DNA from 3 places in the Streptomyces sp. NPDC007917 genome. Region 3 is predicted to be linked to each of the others. Evidence: riboswitches for the same ligand, from Rfam matches in the RefSeq annotation. Region 3 holds a riboswitch; each other region holds the start of a gene.
The links. Region 3 has a riboswitch for S-adenosylmethionine ahead of ACFZDL_RS46205 (putative leader peptide). Riboswitches for the same ligand answer to the same signal wherever they lie in the genome.
Positions count from the first base shown of each region.

Region 1: it holds a riboswitch for S-adenosylmethionine, as region 3 does, so the genes downstream of both, ACFZDL_RS11540 (aminotransferase class V-fold PLP-dependent enzyme) here and ACFZDL_RS46205 (putative leader peptide) in region 3, are expected to answer to the same signal.
Region 2: it holds a riboswitch for S-adenosylmethionine, as region 3 does, so the genes downstream of both, thrC (threonine synthase) here and ACFZDL_RS46205 (putative leader peptide) in region 3, are expected to answer to the same signal.

Region 1 covers NZ_JBIBKK010000005.1:256,564-261,075, reverse strand. The annotation lists gene ACFZDL_RS11555 (hypothetical protein) at 1-173, opposite strand, end outside; gene ACFZDL_RS11550 (rhomboid family intramembrane serine protease) at 346-1,059, shown strand; gene ACFZDL_RS11545 (Lrp/AsnC ligand binding domain-containing protein) at 1,056-1,337, shown strand; gene ACFZDL_RS11540 (aminotransferase class V-fold PLP-dependent enzyme) at 1,354-2,754, opposite strand; SAM riboswitch class IV at 2,953-3,070, opposite strand; gene trpD (anthranilate phosphoribosyltransferase) at 3,285-4,358, opposite strand.
Region 2 covers NZ_JBIBKK010000008.1:159,665-164,176, forward strand. The annotation lists gene ACFZDL_RS17845 (trehalose-6-phosphate synthase) at 1-1,304, opposite strand, end outside; gene ACFZDL_RS17850 (glucosyl-3-phosphoglycerate synthase) at 1,388-2,362, opposite strand; SAM riboswitch class I at 2,533-2,678, shown strand; gene thrC (threonine synthase) at 2,696-3,982, shown strand; gene ACFZDL_RS17860 (MoaD/ThiS family protein) at 4,072-4,350, shown strand.
Region 3 covers NZ_JBIBKK010000049.1:5,398-9,909, forward strand. The annotation lists gene ACFZDL_RS46195 (LLM class F420-dependent oxidoreductase) at 1-890, shown strand, start outside; gene ACFZDL_RS46200 (DUF1684 domain-containing protein) at 953-1,777, shown strand; SAM riboswitch class IV at 1,865-1,977, shown strand; gene ACFZDL_RS46205 (putative leader peptide) at 2,012-2,128, shown strand; gene ACFZDL_RS46210 (ABC transporter substrate-binding protein) at 2,333-3,949, shown strand; gene ACFZDL_RS46215 (ABC transporter permease) at 3,953-4,512, shown strand, end outside.

The sequences.
Region 1 (4,512 bases), on a different contig from region 3:
ACCGACTCAATGGTCTCACTGACCACCTCGCGCTCCTCGACCCTGGGCTCCCCGCCGAGGTCGAGATGGACGTACTCGACGGCCTTGGTCGAGCGCGTCACATCGAAACGGGTCAGATTGCCGCACAGAGTGCAGCGCCAGCGGGTCTGGGCTGTCGGCAGGGGCACGGACATGGCGTCGTCGTCCTCAATCTCTTGGTCGCCTTGGTTCCACTGTGGCACTTGGCGTGCTGTAACCCTACGGCCTGAGCCCTGCCCCGCGCCGGGGCCGGTGCGCTCCCCGGTCCGCCCCCGGCGGCGGCGAGGCACTCTGGGCAGGTTGTGCCCGGTACGCCATGATCTGCCCATGATCGAGACGTCGGAAGGGTCCGGCCACCGCCCCCTGATGACTTACGCCCTCATCGCGTCCTGCTGCCTGATCTTCGCCCTCGGGCCGGCCTCCGGCCTCGACCCCGGCTACGGCACGGGAGACGAGCTGCTGCGGGCCCAGACGGGCTACTTCGAGCGCTGGGGGGTGGTGCCGAGCGCCCTGTGGAGCGGTGCGCCCGCGGAGCCGCTGACCCCGCTGACCGCGCTGTTCGTCCACGGCAACTGGCTGCACCTGCTCGGCAACATGCTGTTCCTCTACGTCTTCGGGGCGATGGCCGAGGAGCGGATGGGGCGGATCCACTTCGCTCTCTTCTACCTCGCCACCGGCTATCTGGCGCTGCTCGGCTACGCGGCGGCGCACGCCGGCTCCACCGAGACCCTGGTCGGCGCCTCCGGGGCCATCTCCGGGGTCCTCGGCGCCTTTCTGTGGCTGTTCCCCCGGGCCCGGGTGACCAGCCTCTTCCCGTTTCTGTTCTTCCTGCCGCTGCGCTTCCCCGCCTGGGTGGTGCTGATCTTCTGGGTCGCGCTGCAGTGGCTGGCCGCCCGCGGGGCCGACGACCGGCCCGGCGTCGCCTACCTCGCCCACCTCGTGGGCTTCAGCCTCGGGTTCCTCTACGCGTGGGCCCGCTTCGGGCGGACGACTAGAGTGAGCAGGGCAGTCAGGTCCAGCGAGGGAGAAAGCCAGCCGTGATCACTTCGATCGTGCTCATCAAGACCAGCGTGGACCAGATCCCCGAGATCGCCGAGCAGATCGCCGCGCTCGACGGCGTGAGCGAGGTCTACTCGGTCACCGGGGCGCACGATCTGATCGCGATGGTGCGGGTGGCCCGGCACGACGACCTCGCGGACGTCATCCCGGGCCGGATCAGCAAGGTGCCGGGCGTGGCCTCCACGGAGACCCACATCGCCTTCCGCACCTACTCCCAGCACGACCTCGAGGCCGCCTTCGCGATCGGCCTCGACGGCTGAGGCATCTCGCCGGACGTCAGCCGCGGTCCGGGACGCAGCGCCCGTCCTCGGTGCGGTAGCTCCACTTCGCGCCGTCCCGGACCAGCTCCTTCACCGCGCCGACGAACCGCTCGACGTGCTCGTCCGGGGTGCCCGCTCCGAAGCTGACGCGGATCGCGTTCAGCGACCGCTCCCCCGGCGCGGCCTCCGGGGCGCCGCACTCGCCCGCCTCCCCGGGCTCACCGCCCAGCAGGGTGCGCACCAGCGGATGCGCGCAGAACAGGCCGTCGCGCACGCCGATGCCGTACTCCGCGGAGAGCGCCGCCGCGAAGTGGGAGCTGTTCCAGCCCTCCACGACGAACGAGATGACCCCCACCCGGGGGGCGTCGTCGCCGAACAGCGACAGGACCCGCACCTCGGGCACCTCGGCCAGCCCCGCGCGGACCTTGGCGATCAGCTGCCGCTCCCGCGCCACCAGGGACTCGAACCCGGCCTCGGTCAGCGCCTTGCAGGCCGAGGCGATCGCGTACGCCCCGATGACGTTCGGCGAGCCCGCCTCGTGCCGGGCCTCGGTGGTGTGCCACTCCACGTCCACCCCGCCGTCGTCCGCCCGGGCCACCTTGCGGCTGGCGCCGCCGCCCGCCAGATACGGCCGCGCCTCGCGCAGCCAGTCCGCGCGCCCCGCGAGCACACCGGCCCCGAAGGGCGCGTACAGCTTGTGCCCGGAGAACGCGACCCAGTCGACGTCCAGGGCGGCGATGTCCACGGGGTGGTGCGGTGCGAGCTGCGCGGCGTCCAGCACGATCCGGGCGCCGTGTGCGTGCGCCGCCCGCGCCAGCTCCCGCACCGGCCACAGCTCACCCGTCACATTCGAAGCACCCGTCACGCACACCAGCGCCGCACCGCCCGTGCCCGCCTCGGCCCGCCAGTCGGCCAGCGCCCGCTCCAGCGTCTCGACGGCCTGCCGCGGGGAGCGCGGCGCGCTCAGATAGCCGACCTCGACGCCCTCCCGCTGCTCCCACGGCAGCAGCGAGGCGTGGTGCTCCGTCTCGAACACGAACACCCGGGTGCCCTGGGGGAGCGCGGCGGCGAGGAGGTTGAGCGAGTCGGTGGTGGCGCGGGTGAAGATCACGTGGTCGTCGGGGCGGCAGCCGAGGAAGGCGGCGACATCCTTGCGGCTGTTCTCGAACAGGTCGGTGGACAGCTGCGAGAGATAGCCGGCCCCGCGGTGCACGCTGCCGTAGTACGGGGCGTAGGCCGCGATGTCGTCCCAGACCCGCTGCAGGGCGGGGGCGCTGGCGGCGTAGTCCAGCGCGGCGTAGCCGACCTCGCCGCCGGTGACCAGCGGGACGAGGACATCGCGGCCGAGGACGGGCAGCGGGGAGGGGGTGGCGGTGGTGGCGGCGGGGGCGGTGGAGGCAGCGGCGGTCGCGGACATGGCGAAGTCTCCCGGGAGGACGAAGAGGTGAATGCGTCACGCGCGCAGGCGGCAGCCCGCCGCCGGGCACGTGGAAAAGAAACTCACCGCGCGGACGGGACCGCGCGAGATGAGGGGGAAAGGGGCCGTCGGCCCTAGCGCATTCGCTGCATCACGGAAGAACTCCCTCGACAACCAGGACCCCTGGGTTTCGCGAGGGGTCCGCGCTTGCCGCAGACCTCGCTGCCTGCGGCCTGGTCATCACCCGGGGCACCCCGCCACGGACGGAGGGTTGCCGGACAGCGGGCCGGGGCCGAAGTCGCTGTCGCTCGTGACCTGCGCAGGAGTATGCCATGCCCTGCCACAAACCGAGATCCCTGTCCGCGATACGGACACACCCGCCCGCGAGGGCCCGCCCCGTCCCCCCCGCGCGGCGGAGCCGCGGAACGACAGGGGGGAAGGGGCGGGGAGTGGCGGGGTGGGGAACAGGCACGCCGCGGGCGGCCCGGCGCCGCGGGCCGGGCCGCGTCGCGTCGCGTCGCCAGGGTCGGTTACGCGTTCGTGGCCAGCACCCACCGTTCCAGGGCGGCTCGGGCCTCGCCCGAGTCGATGGATTCGGCCGCCTTCTCGACACCCGCCGCGATGCGCTCCGCGAGGGGCTTGGCGCCCGGTCCGCCCTCCAGTGCGACCAGGGCTGCCGCCGAGTTGAGCAGGACCGCGTCGCGGACCGGCCCGCGCTCGCCCGCGAGCAGCCGCCGGGCGACGTCCGCGTTGTACGAGGGGTCGGCGCCGCGCAGGGCGTCCACCGGGACCAGGCCGATGCCGACGTCGCGCGGGTCGAAGGTCTCCTGGCGTACGGTGCCGCCCTCGACCACCCACACCTGGGAGGTCGAGGTGACGGTCAGCTCGTCCAGGCCGTCGTCGCCGCGGACGACCAGCGCGGAGGTGCCGCGCTCGGCGAGCACGCCGGCCATGATGGGCGCCATGCGGGCGTCCGCGACCCCGGTGGCCTGGGCGCGCACCCGGGCCGGGTTGGTGAGCGGGCCGAGGAAGTTGAAGATGGTGGGGATGCCGAGCTCGCTGCGCGCGGTCCCGACGTGGCGCAGCGAGGGGTGGAACTTCACCGCGAAGCAGAACGTGATGCCGGCTTCCTCGGCGACCTCGGCCACCCGCCGCGGCGTCAGGTCCAGGTTGACGCCGAGCTTGGCGAGGACGTCGGAGGAGCCGCTGGCGGAGGACGCGGCGCGGTTGCCGTGCTTGACCACCTTGGCGCCGGTGCCTGCCACCACGAGCGCGGACATGGTGGAGATGTTGACGGTCTTGGCGCGGTCGCCTCCGGTGCCGACGATGTCGACGGTGGCCCCGGGGACCTCGATCACGTTCGCGTGCTCGTACATGGTGCGGACCAGGCCGGACACCTCCGCGACGGTCGCGCCCTTGGCGCGCAGCGCGACCGCGAAGCCGGCGATCTGCGCGTCGCTGGCCTCGCCGCGCATGATCCGGTCCATGACCCAGGCGGTGTCGTCGGCGGTGAGGTCGTGGCCGAGCAGCAGCGAGTCGAGCACGTCCGGCCAGGTGCGGGCCGTCGCGCGGTTGTCGCCTCCGGCTGGGGTCACAACGTCCATGGTCCGCTCCTGCGTCTCGGCTGGGGAAGGAAGGGTCCGCGCAGTTCAACGGCCCCTGGCAAGCCTATCGGCGCGGGCCGGGCACGCGGCCCCGTGCCCGGGTCCCGGACGCCCCGCGGGAAGCCCGGGTGCCCGGACATGGCCCAGGGCCCCG
Region 2 (4,512 bases), on a different contig from region 3:
GGGTTGACCACCAGCGCGTCGTCGCCCAGCTCCGCGTACGCCCCGGCCTCCCGCGACAGCACCAGCGCGCAGCCCCGCTCGGAGACCACCGGCACCTCCTTGGCGACCAGGTTCATCCCGTCCCGGATCGGGTTGACCAGGGCCACGTCCGCCAGCCGGTAGGCGGCGAGCGAGCGCGCGAAGTCGTCCTTCACATGGAGGGCGACCGGCTGCCAGCCCTCCGTGCCGTACTCGGCGTTGATCCCGTCGGCGACCCGCCGCACCTGCTCCGTGTAGTCGCGGTAGACGGCCAGGTCCTGGCGGGAGGGGTAGGCGAAGGCCACGTGCACCACGCGCCCCCGCCACTCGGGGCGGGTCTCCAGCAGCCGCCGGTAGGCCAGCAGCCCGCGGACGATGTTCTTGGACAGCTCGGTGCGGTCCACCCGCACGACGGTCCTGCGCCCGGGGCCGATCTGCTCGCGCAGGGCGGCCAGCCGCTCGTCGACGTCCGCGGCCCGCGACCGCTTCCGCAGGAAGTCCGCGTCCGCTCCCAGGCCGTGCACGCCCAGCCGGGTCTCGCGCCCGTCCAGGCGCACGGACAGCCGCGCGCCGTCCCGCACCACCTCCGCGCCGAGCACGGCCGCGGCGCAGTCGGCGAAGGCCAGGGCCCAGCGCTCGGTGAGGAACGCGGCGCGGTCACCGCCGAGGATGCCGCGCAGCACGCCCGCCGCCACATCGTCCGGCAGCAGCCGGTAGTAGTCCGGGGGCGCCCAGGGGGTGTGCGAGAAGTGGCCGATCCGCAGGTCGGGCCGGCGCTCGCGGAGCAGCCCCGGCACCAGCGCCAGGTGGTAGTCCTGGACCAGCACGGCGGCGCCGTCGGCGGCCTCCTGGGCGAGGGCGTCCGCGAAGGCCGCGTTGTACGCCTGGTAGGCGTCCCACTGGGCGCGGAACTCCGCGCCGAAGACCGGCTCCAGCGGCGTCTGGTAGAGCAGGTGGTGGACGAACCACAGCACCGAGTTCGCGATGCCGTTGTACGCGGCGTCGAAGACCTCCGGCGCGATGTCGAGCATCCGCACCAGCTGCCCGCCGGTGTCGCCGGCGTCCAGATGCCCGGTCCCGGCGCGCCGGGCCGCCTCGCGGTCGCCGTCGCCGAGCGCCGCGCAGACCCATACGGCCCCGGCGTCCGGCCCTATCGCACTGAGACCGGAGACCAGCCCGCCGCCGCCGCGCCTGGCGTCGAGCGAACCGTCCTCCCGCAGGGTGTACGAGACCGGGCCGCGGTTGGACGCGACCAGGACCTGTGCAGCGCTGTGCTCAGAGGCCATGTCGCGTACCTAGCCACCTCACGAGTCGCGCAAACGTGTGTACGGTCTCTTGCCCCGGACAGCGGCACCGGGGCGGCCGGGCGTCACGCCGCCCACCGCTCCGCGTACTCCGGGATCTCGATCATCGGCGGCCGCTCCTCCGTGTCCACATCGCTCGTCCGCGCCACGAAACCGGCCTCGCCCCGGTCGAACTGGGTCAGCCGCGGCCGCACCAGATGCCCGCGGGCCAGCCGAAGCTGGGCCGTGCGGTAGATCGTGGCTGCCATCCGGCCGAGCGCCTGCGGGTCCTGGTGGCGGTGTTTGCGCACCCCGAGGTCCACCTGGGCGAGCCCGTCGAGCCCGACCGTGTGCAGCGAATCGATCAGAATGGCGAGCTCCACCCCGTATCCGACGGGGAAGGGCAGCCGCTCGAGCAGCGAGCGGCGCGCCGCGTACTCGCCGCCGAGCGGCTGGACGAAACCGGCCAGCCGCGGCCAGTGCAGATTGAGCAGCGGCCGGGCGACCAGCTCGGTGACCCGCCCGCCCTGGCCGGCCGCCCCGCCGGAGGCGGGTGCGCCGAGCCCGGGGCCGAGCGGCCGGTCGTACATCCCCTTCACCAGGTGCACGTCCGGGTCGGTCAGCAGCGGGCCGACGACCCCGGAGACGAAGCGGGCGTCGAATTCCCGCAGGTCGGCGTCTATGAAGCAGATGATGTCGCCGCTGGTCGCCAGCAGCGAGCGCCACAGCACCTCGCCCTTGCCGGGCAGCGCCGGCAGCTCGGGCAGCAGGGAGTCGCGGTGCACGACCCTCGCCCCGGCCGCCGCGGCGACCTCGGAGGTGCGGTCGGTGGACCCGGAGTCCACCACCACCAGCTCGTCGACCAGCGGCGCGGCCTGGCCCATCAGCTCACGGCGTATGGTCGCGGCGATCTCGCCGACCGTCGCCTCCTCGTTGAGGGCGGGCAGCACGACGCTCACGGTCCGGCCCGTGGCGCGCTTGGCGGCCAGCAGCCGGTCGAGCGGACGGTCGTCGGCGGACCAGGACCGCTCCTCCAGCCAGCGTTCCACCTCTTCCAGCACGGCCATGCCTCCCTGTTGTGCTCCGCACACGTCAGCTGTGATCCATCTCGCGCTTCGGACGACTGTCTTAACCATCCGGGTCTTCGGTTACAGTCTTGAACAGCGCACGTGACCGCCCTGTATCGGGGGTCCCGGTGCGACAAACACGCCGGGGCAGCCCGACGTCATACCGCTCATCCAGAGGGGCAGAGGGATCCGGCCCGTTGAAGCCCCGGCAACCCTCCAGCCGGTCCTGATTCTTCACCGAAGCGGGGCCCCGGCTTGGGAAGGTGCCAATTCCGGCTCGCGGCGAGACGCGCCGTGAGGAAGATGAGGAGAAAGGGCCTCGCCTCCATGGCTGTGCAAGCTGTTGAAAGCTCGACCACCTCTTCCGTCTCGCTCGGCCCCGCCGTCGCCCTGTCCTGTCGCGAGTGCGGTGAGCGCTTCCCCCTCGGCCCCATCTTCGCCTGTGCGGAGTGTTTCGGACCGCTCGAAGTCGCGTACGACCTGCCGACCGGCGACCCCGAGGGGCTGCGCAAGCGGATCGAGGCCGGGCCGAACAACATCTGGCGCTACGCCCCGCTGCTGCCCGTCCCGGCGGACGTGGCCGACAAGCCCAATCTGAACCCCGGCTTCACCAAGCTGGTGAAGGCCGACAACCTGGCCCGCGAGCTGGGTGTGACCGGCGAGCTGCACATCAAGGACGACTCCGGGAACCCGACGCACTCCTTCAAGGACCGCGTGGTCGCCCAGGCCGTCGAGGCCGCCCGCGCCTTCGGCTTCACCACTCTCTCCTGCTCCTCCACCGGCAACCTCGCGGGCGCGGTCGGCGCCGCGGCCGCCCGCGCCGGGCTGCGCTCGTGCACCTTCATCCCGCACGACCTGGAGCAGGGCAAGGTCGTCATGGCCGCGGTCTACGGCGGTGAGCTGGTCGCCATCGAGGGCACGTACGACGACGTCAACCGCTTCTGCAGCGAGCTGATCGGCGACCCGGCGGGCGAGGGCTGGGGCTTTGTCAACGTCAACCTGCGCCCGTACTACGCGGAGGGGTCCAAGACCCTCGCGTACGAGATCTGTGAACAGCTCGGCTGGCGGCTGCCGGACCAGCTCGTCATCCCGATCGCGTCCGGTTCGCAGCTCACCAAGATCGACAAGGGGCTGAAGGAGCTCATCGCGCTCGGCCTGGTCGAGGACAAGCCGTACAAGATCTTCGGCGCCCAGGCCGAGGGCTGCTCCCCGGTCTCCACCGCCTTCAAGGCCGGCCATGACGTGGTGCGGCCGCAGAAGCCGAACACCATCGCCAAGTCGCTGGCGATCGGCAACCCGGCGGACGGGCCGTATGTGCTGGACATCGCGCGCCGTACGGGCGGGGCGGTGGAGGACGTGAACGACGAGCAGGTCGTCGACGCGATCAAGCTGCTGGCCCGTACGGAGGGGATCTTCGCGGAGACCGCGGGCGGGGTGACCCTGGGCGTGACGAAGAAGCTCCTCGAGAACGGGGTGCTGGACCCCGCCCTCACCACCGTCGTGCTCAACACCGGAGACGGCCTCAAGACACTCGACGCGGTCGCCCCGACGAGTGGGCCCACGGCGGTGATCCGCCCGAGTCTCGACGCGTTCCGCGAGGCTGGTCTGGCCTGAACCGGCCCGGCTCACACCAGCTGGCTTGAATTCGCCCCTCGAATTCGCCCTCGCTTCCCGCAGCACTTCCGACAGAAGGTGAAACCCTCATGAGCGTCAATGTCCGGATCCCCACCATCCTGCGCACCTACACCGGCGGGCAGGCCGAGGTCAGCGCCGAAGGGGCGACCCTTGCCGAGGTCCTGGCCGACCTCGACCGCAACCACCAGGGCATCGCGGCCCGCGTCCTGGACGACACCGGCAAGCTGCGCCGTTTCGTGAACGTCTACGTCAACGACGACGACGTGCGCTTCGCGGAGGGCCTGGAGACGGCGACCCCGGACGGCGCCGGTGTCTCGATCATTCCGGCGGTCGCGGGCGGCTGCTGAGCCGGTCATCACCCGCGCTGACCCCGGGTTAAACGGAATCCGCGACCCCGGGTTAAACGGAATCGCCCCGTCCTGATAGAAACGGACGGGGCGATTCCGTGTGTGGAACCGCGATACAGTTAAACCGTTCTCCTCCTGTCGGCCCCGCGCCGACCACATATG
Region 3 (4,512 bases):
CGCCGAACCAGGTCGACGCCACCGTACAACTGGCCCAGGAAGCCGCGGGCGCCGGTCTGCAGTCGGCCTGGTTCGGGCAGACCTTCGGCGCGGACTCACCCCAGCTCGCGGCGATCGTCGGACGCGAGGCGCCCGGACTGCAGGTCGGGACCTCCGCGATCCCCGTCTTCGGCCGCCACCCGCTGCTGGTCTCCAGCCAGGCCCAGACCGCCCAGGCCGCGACCCACGGCCGCTACCACCTCGGCCTGGCCCTGGGCACGAAACTGCTGACGGAGACCGGCTTCGGCCTGCCCTTCGAACGCCCCATCGCCCGCCTGCGTGAATTCCTCACCGCACTGCGGCAGTTGACCGAGACCGGCACGGCCGATTTCCACGGTGAGCTGATCACCGCGACCACCCCGGTCCCGGCGCGGGTACCAGGTGCCGAGAGCGGCGTCCCCGTGCTGGTCGCCGCGATGGGGCCGCAGGCGCTGCGGGTCAGCGGTGGGCTGGCGGACGGAATCCTGCCCTACCTGGCGGGACCGCGCGCCCTGGCGGACCACATCGTGCCCGCCCTGACCGCAGCCGCCGAGGCCGCCGGCCGCCCCGCGCCCAGGGTCGTGGCCCTGGTACCCGGGGTGGTCACCGACAACGTGGAGGCGGTGCGGGCCAAGGCCACCGAGAACCTCGCGTTCTACGAACAGATCCCGTCCTACGCCCGGGTCATCGAACTCTCCGGCGGCCGGCGGGCCGCCGACCTGGCCGTGATCGGCGACGAGAAGACCGTCGAGGCCGAGGTACGCCGTTACCGCGACGCCGGCGCCACCGAGGTCGTGTTCACGGGCACTGAGATCGCGGGAGAAGCCGACCGCCGACGCACCTGGCGACTCCTCGGCGAACTGGCCCGCTGAGCACGCCGGTCGAACCGACGGCCCGACCGGCCCCACTGCACCCCTGTGACGAAGGAGAACTCATGACCACCGAGGCCACCACGACCGACTTCCGTGCCTTCACCGAGAACTGGCTGGAGTGGCACCGCGCCCAGGAGGCCCGGCTCGCCGACCCGCACGGGTTCCTGGCGATCACCGGCCTGCACTGGCTCGACGACCGGCCCCAGCGCTTCGCCGACGCGCCCGGCGCGTGGCGCACCGGCCCCGACGGGGTCGTCGTAGACCTCGACGACGACGAGGAACTGGTCGTCGACGGAACGCCGGTGCACGGGGAACACCACTTCGGCGTCCTTCCCGAACGCGGCAGCGTCGACGCCGTGTGGGGAGACGCCGTCATCGAGGTCGCCAAGCGCGGCGGCAACGACATCGTGCGCCCCCGGCACCCGGACGCGCCGCTGCGCACGGCCTTCACCGGAACGCCCGCCTACGCCCCCGACCCGCGCTGGGCCGTGACGGGCCGCTACATCCCCTTCGACACGCCGCGGCCGACCACCGTGGGCGCCGCGGTCGAGGGCCTTGAGCATGTGTACGACGCTCCGGGCAGGATCGAGTTCGAGCTGGACGGGCGCCCGCTGTCGCTGACCGCGTTCCCCGGCCATGGTGCGGGCCGGCTGACGGTGCTGTTCACCGACGAGACCTCCGGGGTCACCACCTACGCCGCCAACCGGGCCCTCGCCCTGGAGCCGCCCGCCGCCGACGGCACGGTCGTCCTGGACTTCAACCGCGCCACGAACCTGCCGTGCGCCTACACAGACCTGGCCACCTGCCCGCTGCCCCCGGCCGAGAACCGGCTGCCGGTGGCGATCGAGGCCGGCCAGAAGATCCCCCGCGAGCGCGGCGGTTCCTGAGCCGGACCCGGTGCCGGTCCCACTGCCCCTGCGGGCGTCGCTTTCCGGCATTGACGTACGACAAGAGCCCTCCGTACGATCACGAACGGCATTGAGTGTCAGCGTCAAGCCCTGGCTCGCTGACCGGCAACCCTCCCGCGCGGTGGGGTGCTCCAGGTGAAAGCCCGGCGGGATCACCGACGATCCCGCAAGCGCGTGGCCCCGTGACCGGGGCCGGAAATGGGGAGGATCGGCATGCGGCACGGTGGTGACCTCAGCGCTCGCTTCGCCGGCGCCACCGTGTTCTCCCGGTTCTCGCGCCGGCGCCACATCGACCTCAAGCGCTCGACCAGCTGTCTCTGTCAGGCCTGACGGCCCCTTCCGCCGCCGGTCGTAGTCCGGGCACGCGCCAGTCGTCACCGCACCCGCCTGCGGCTGCCCCCCGCTCCCCCCTGATCCCTGTCTGCACAGCGCCTCCCCGCCACCGGTCTTGTACCGGCCGGGGCCGCACACCCATGCACGGTCGTGCCTTGTACGGCGCCTCCATGCCTGGTGACACGAGTAGGAGAACCCTCCGTGAACGCACTTCCGGCTTTCAGAGCCCCCCGCTGGGCGCCCCTCGCCGCCCTGCTGACCACCAGTGTTCTGCTGACCGCCTGCGGTTCGGGCGACAACTCCAGTAGCGGAAGCAGCCGGCCGAAGTCCGGCGGCACCCTGACCTTCGCGGTGGGTTCCGACGCCGGCTGCGTGGATCCACAGCAGGTCGGCAGCAACGAGAGCATCTACTCGGTGCGCCAGACCGTGGACTCCCTGACCGACCAGGACCCCAGGACCGGCAAGATCGTGCCGTGGCTCGCCAAGAGCTGGGACATCAACGCCGACGCCACGGAGTTCACCTTCCATCTGCGCTCGGGCGTCACCTTCAGCGACGGCTCCCAGCTGACCGCACAGGTGGTCAAGGACAACTTCGACGCGGTGCCGAAGCTCGGCGCCCTCGGGGTCCTCGCCCAGGGCTATCTCAGCGGCGTCAAGAGCACCACCGCGGTGGACCCGCTCACCGTCAAGGTGACCTTCAAGGAGCCCAACGCCCAGTTCATCCAGGCGACTTCGACCCACTCGCTGGGCATCGAGTCGTCGGCGAGCGTGAAGAAGACCCCGCAGCAGAAGTGCAGCGACGGTGTGATCGGGTCGGGGCCGTTCGTGCTCAAGCAGTACGTCCAGAACCAGTCGATCACCCTGGCCAAGCGCACCGGATACGCCTGGGGCTCCTCGCGGTGGGCCAAGAAGGGCGAGGCCTACCTGGACAAGCTGGTCTTCAAGGTCGTCCCCGAGGCGGGGGTGCGGGCGGGCAGCCTCCAGTCCGGGCAGGTGGACGCGATCAGCAGCGTCGGCAAGGCCAACGAGGCGGCGCTCGGGGGCGGTCACGTCACCCTGCTGCGCCGGGCCAACCCCGGTGTGGTCTTCGGGCTCGGCGTCAACAACTCGCGGCCAGTGCTGAAGGACGTGAAGGTGCGTCAGGCGATCCTGGCGGCCATCGACCGCAAGCAGATCGCCGACACCGTGTTCCCGACCGGCACCCAGCCGGCGACCAGCGTCCTGGCGCACACCACGCCCGACTACACCGACCTCTCCTCGGACCTCGCCTTCGACGCGGCCAAGGCGAAGTCCCTGCTGGAAGCGGCCGGCTGGAAAGCCAGTGGTGACGGCATACGCGCCAAGGACGGCAAGAAGCTGAGCCTGACCATCAGCTGGTTCCCCAACGCCGCCACCAACCAGCCTGCACTGGAGCTGGTCCAGCAGCAGTTGAAGGCCGTCGGGATCGACGTGGTGCTCAAGCAGGGTCAGGTCAGCCAGTTCGCCACCACGCTCCAGGGCGGTGACTTCGACCTGGTGTGGAGCAACGTGACCCGCTCCGACCCGGACATCCTGCGAACCTCCTTCTCCAGCCGGCTGGCCAACTTCTACCGCGTTCCCGCCACTTCCCTGGACACGGCGCTGTCCGGCCAGGCTGCGACCACGGACACCGCCAAGCGCGAGCGGTTGGTGGACGAGGCACAGAAGCTGATCGTGCAGAGCGCGTACAACGTGCCGGTGGTGGAACTCCAGACCCAGCTGGCCGTGTCGAAGAAGGTGCACAGCCTCGACTTCGACTCGGGCAGCCGCATCCAGTTGCACGACACCTGGATCGGCTAGCGCATGCGCCGCTATGTGATCAAGCGACTGGCGCAGGCAGTCGGGGTGCTGTGGGCGGCGTACACGGTGTCGTTCCTGGTACTGAACTGGCTGCCCGGTGACCCGGTCACCGCGATGGCCAGTGCCGGGATGGACTCGGGGGACGTCGACCCGGCCCGGCTGGCCGCGCTGCGGCACGAGTACGGCTTCGACAAGCCGGTGCTGGTGCAGTACGCCGACTATCTGGGACGGGCGGTGAGCGGGGACTTCGGCGACTCGGTCGCCACCGGCCGTCCGGTCACCTCGACGCTGGCCGACGCGCTGCCGCAGACCCTCCAACTGACCGGTGCCGCCCTGTTGTTGGCGGTGCTGCTCGGCGGTGGTCTGGCGGTGCTGGCGACCTACACCGCTCGGCGCTGGCTGCGGCAGCTGCTGCTGTCGTTGCCGCCGCTGGGGGTGTCCGTCCCGACCTTCTGGGTGGGGCTGCTGCTCGTCGAGACGTTCTCCTTCCGGCTGCACTGGTTCCCCGCGTTCGGCAACGGCGGCCTGAAGGGGCTCGTGCTACCGGCCCTGACGCTGGCGGT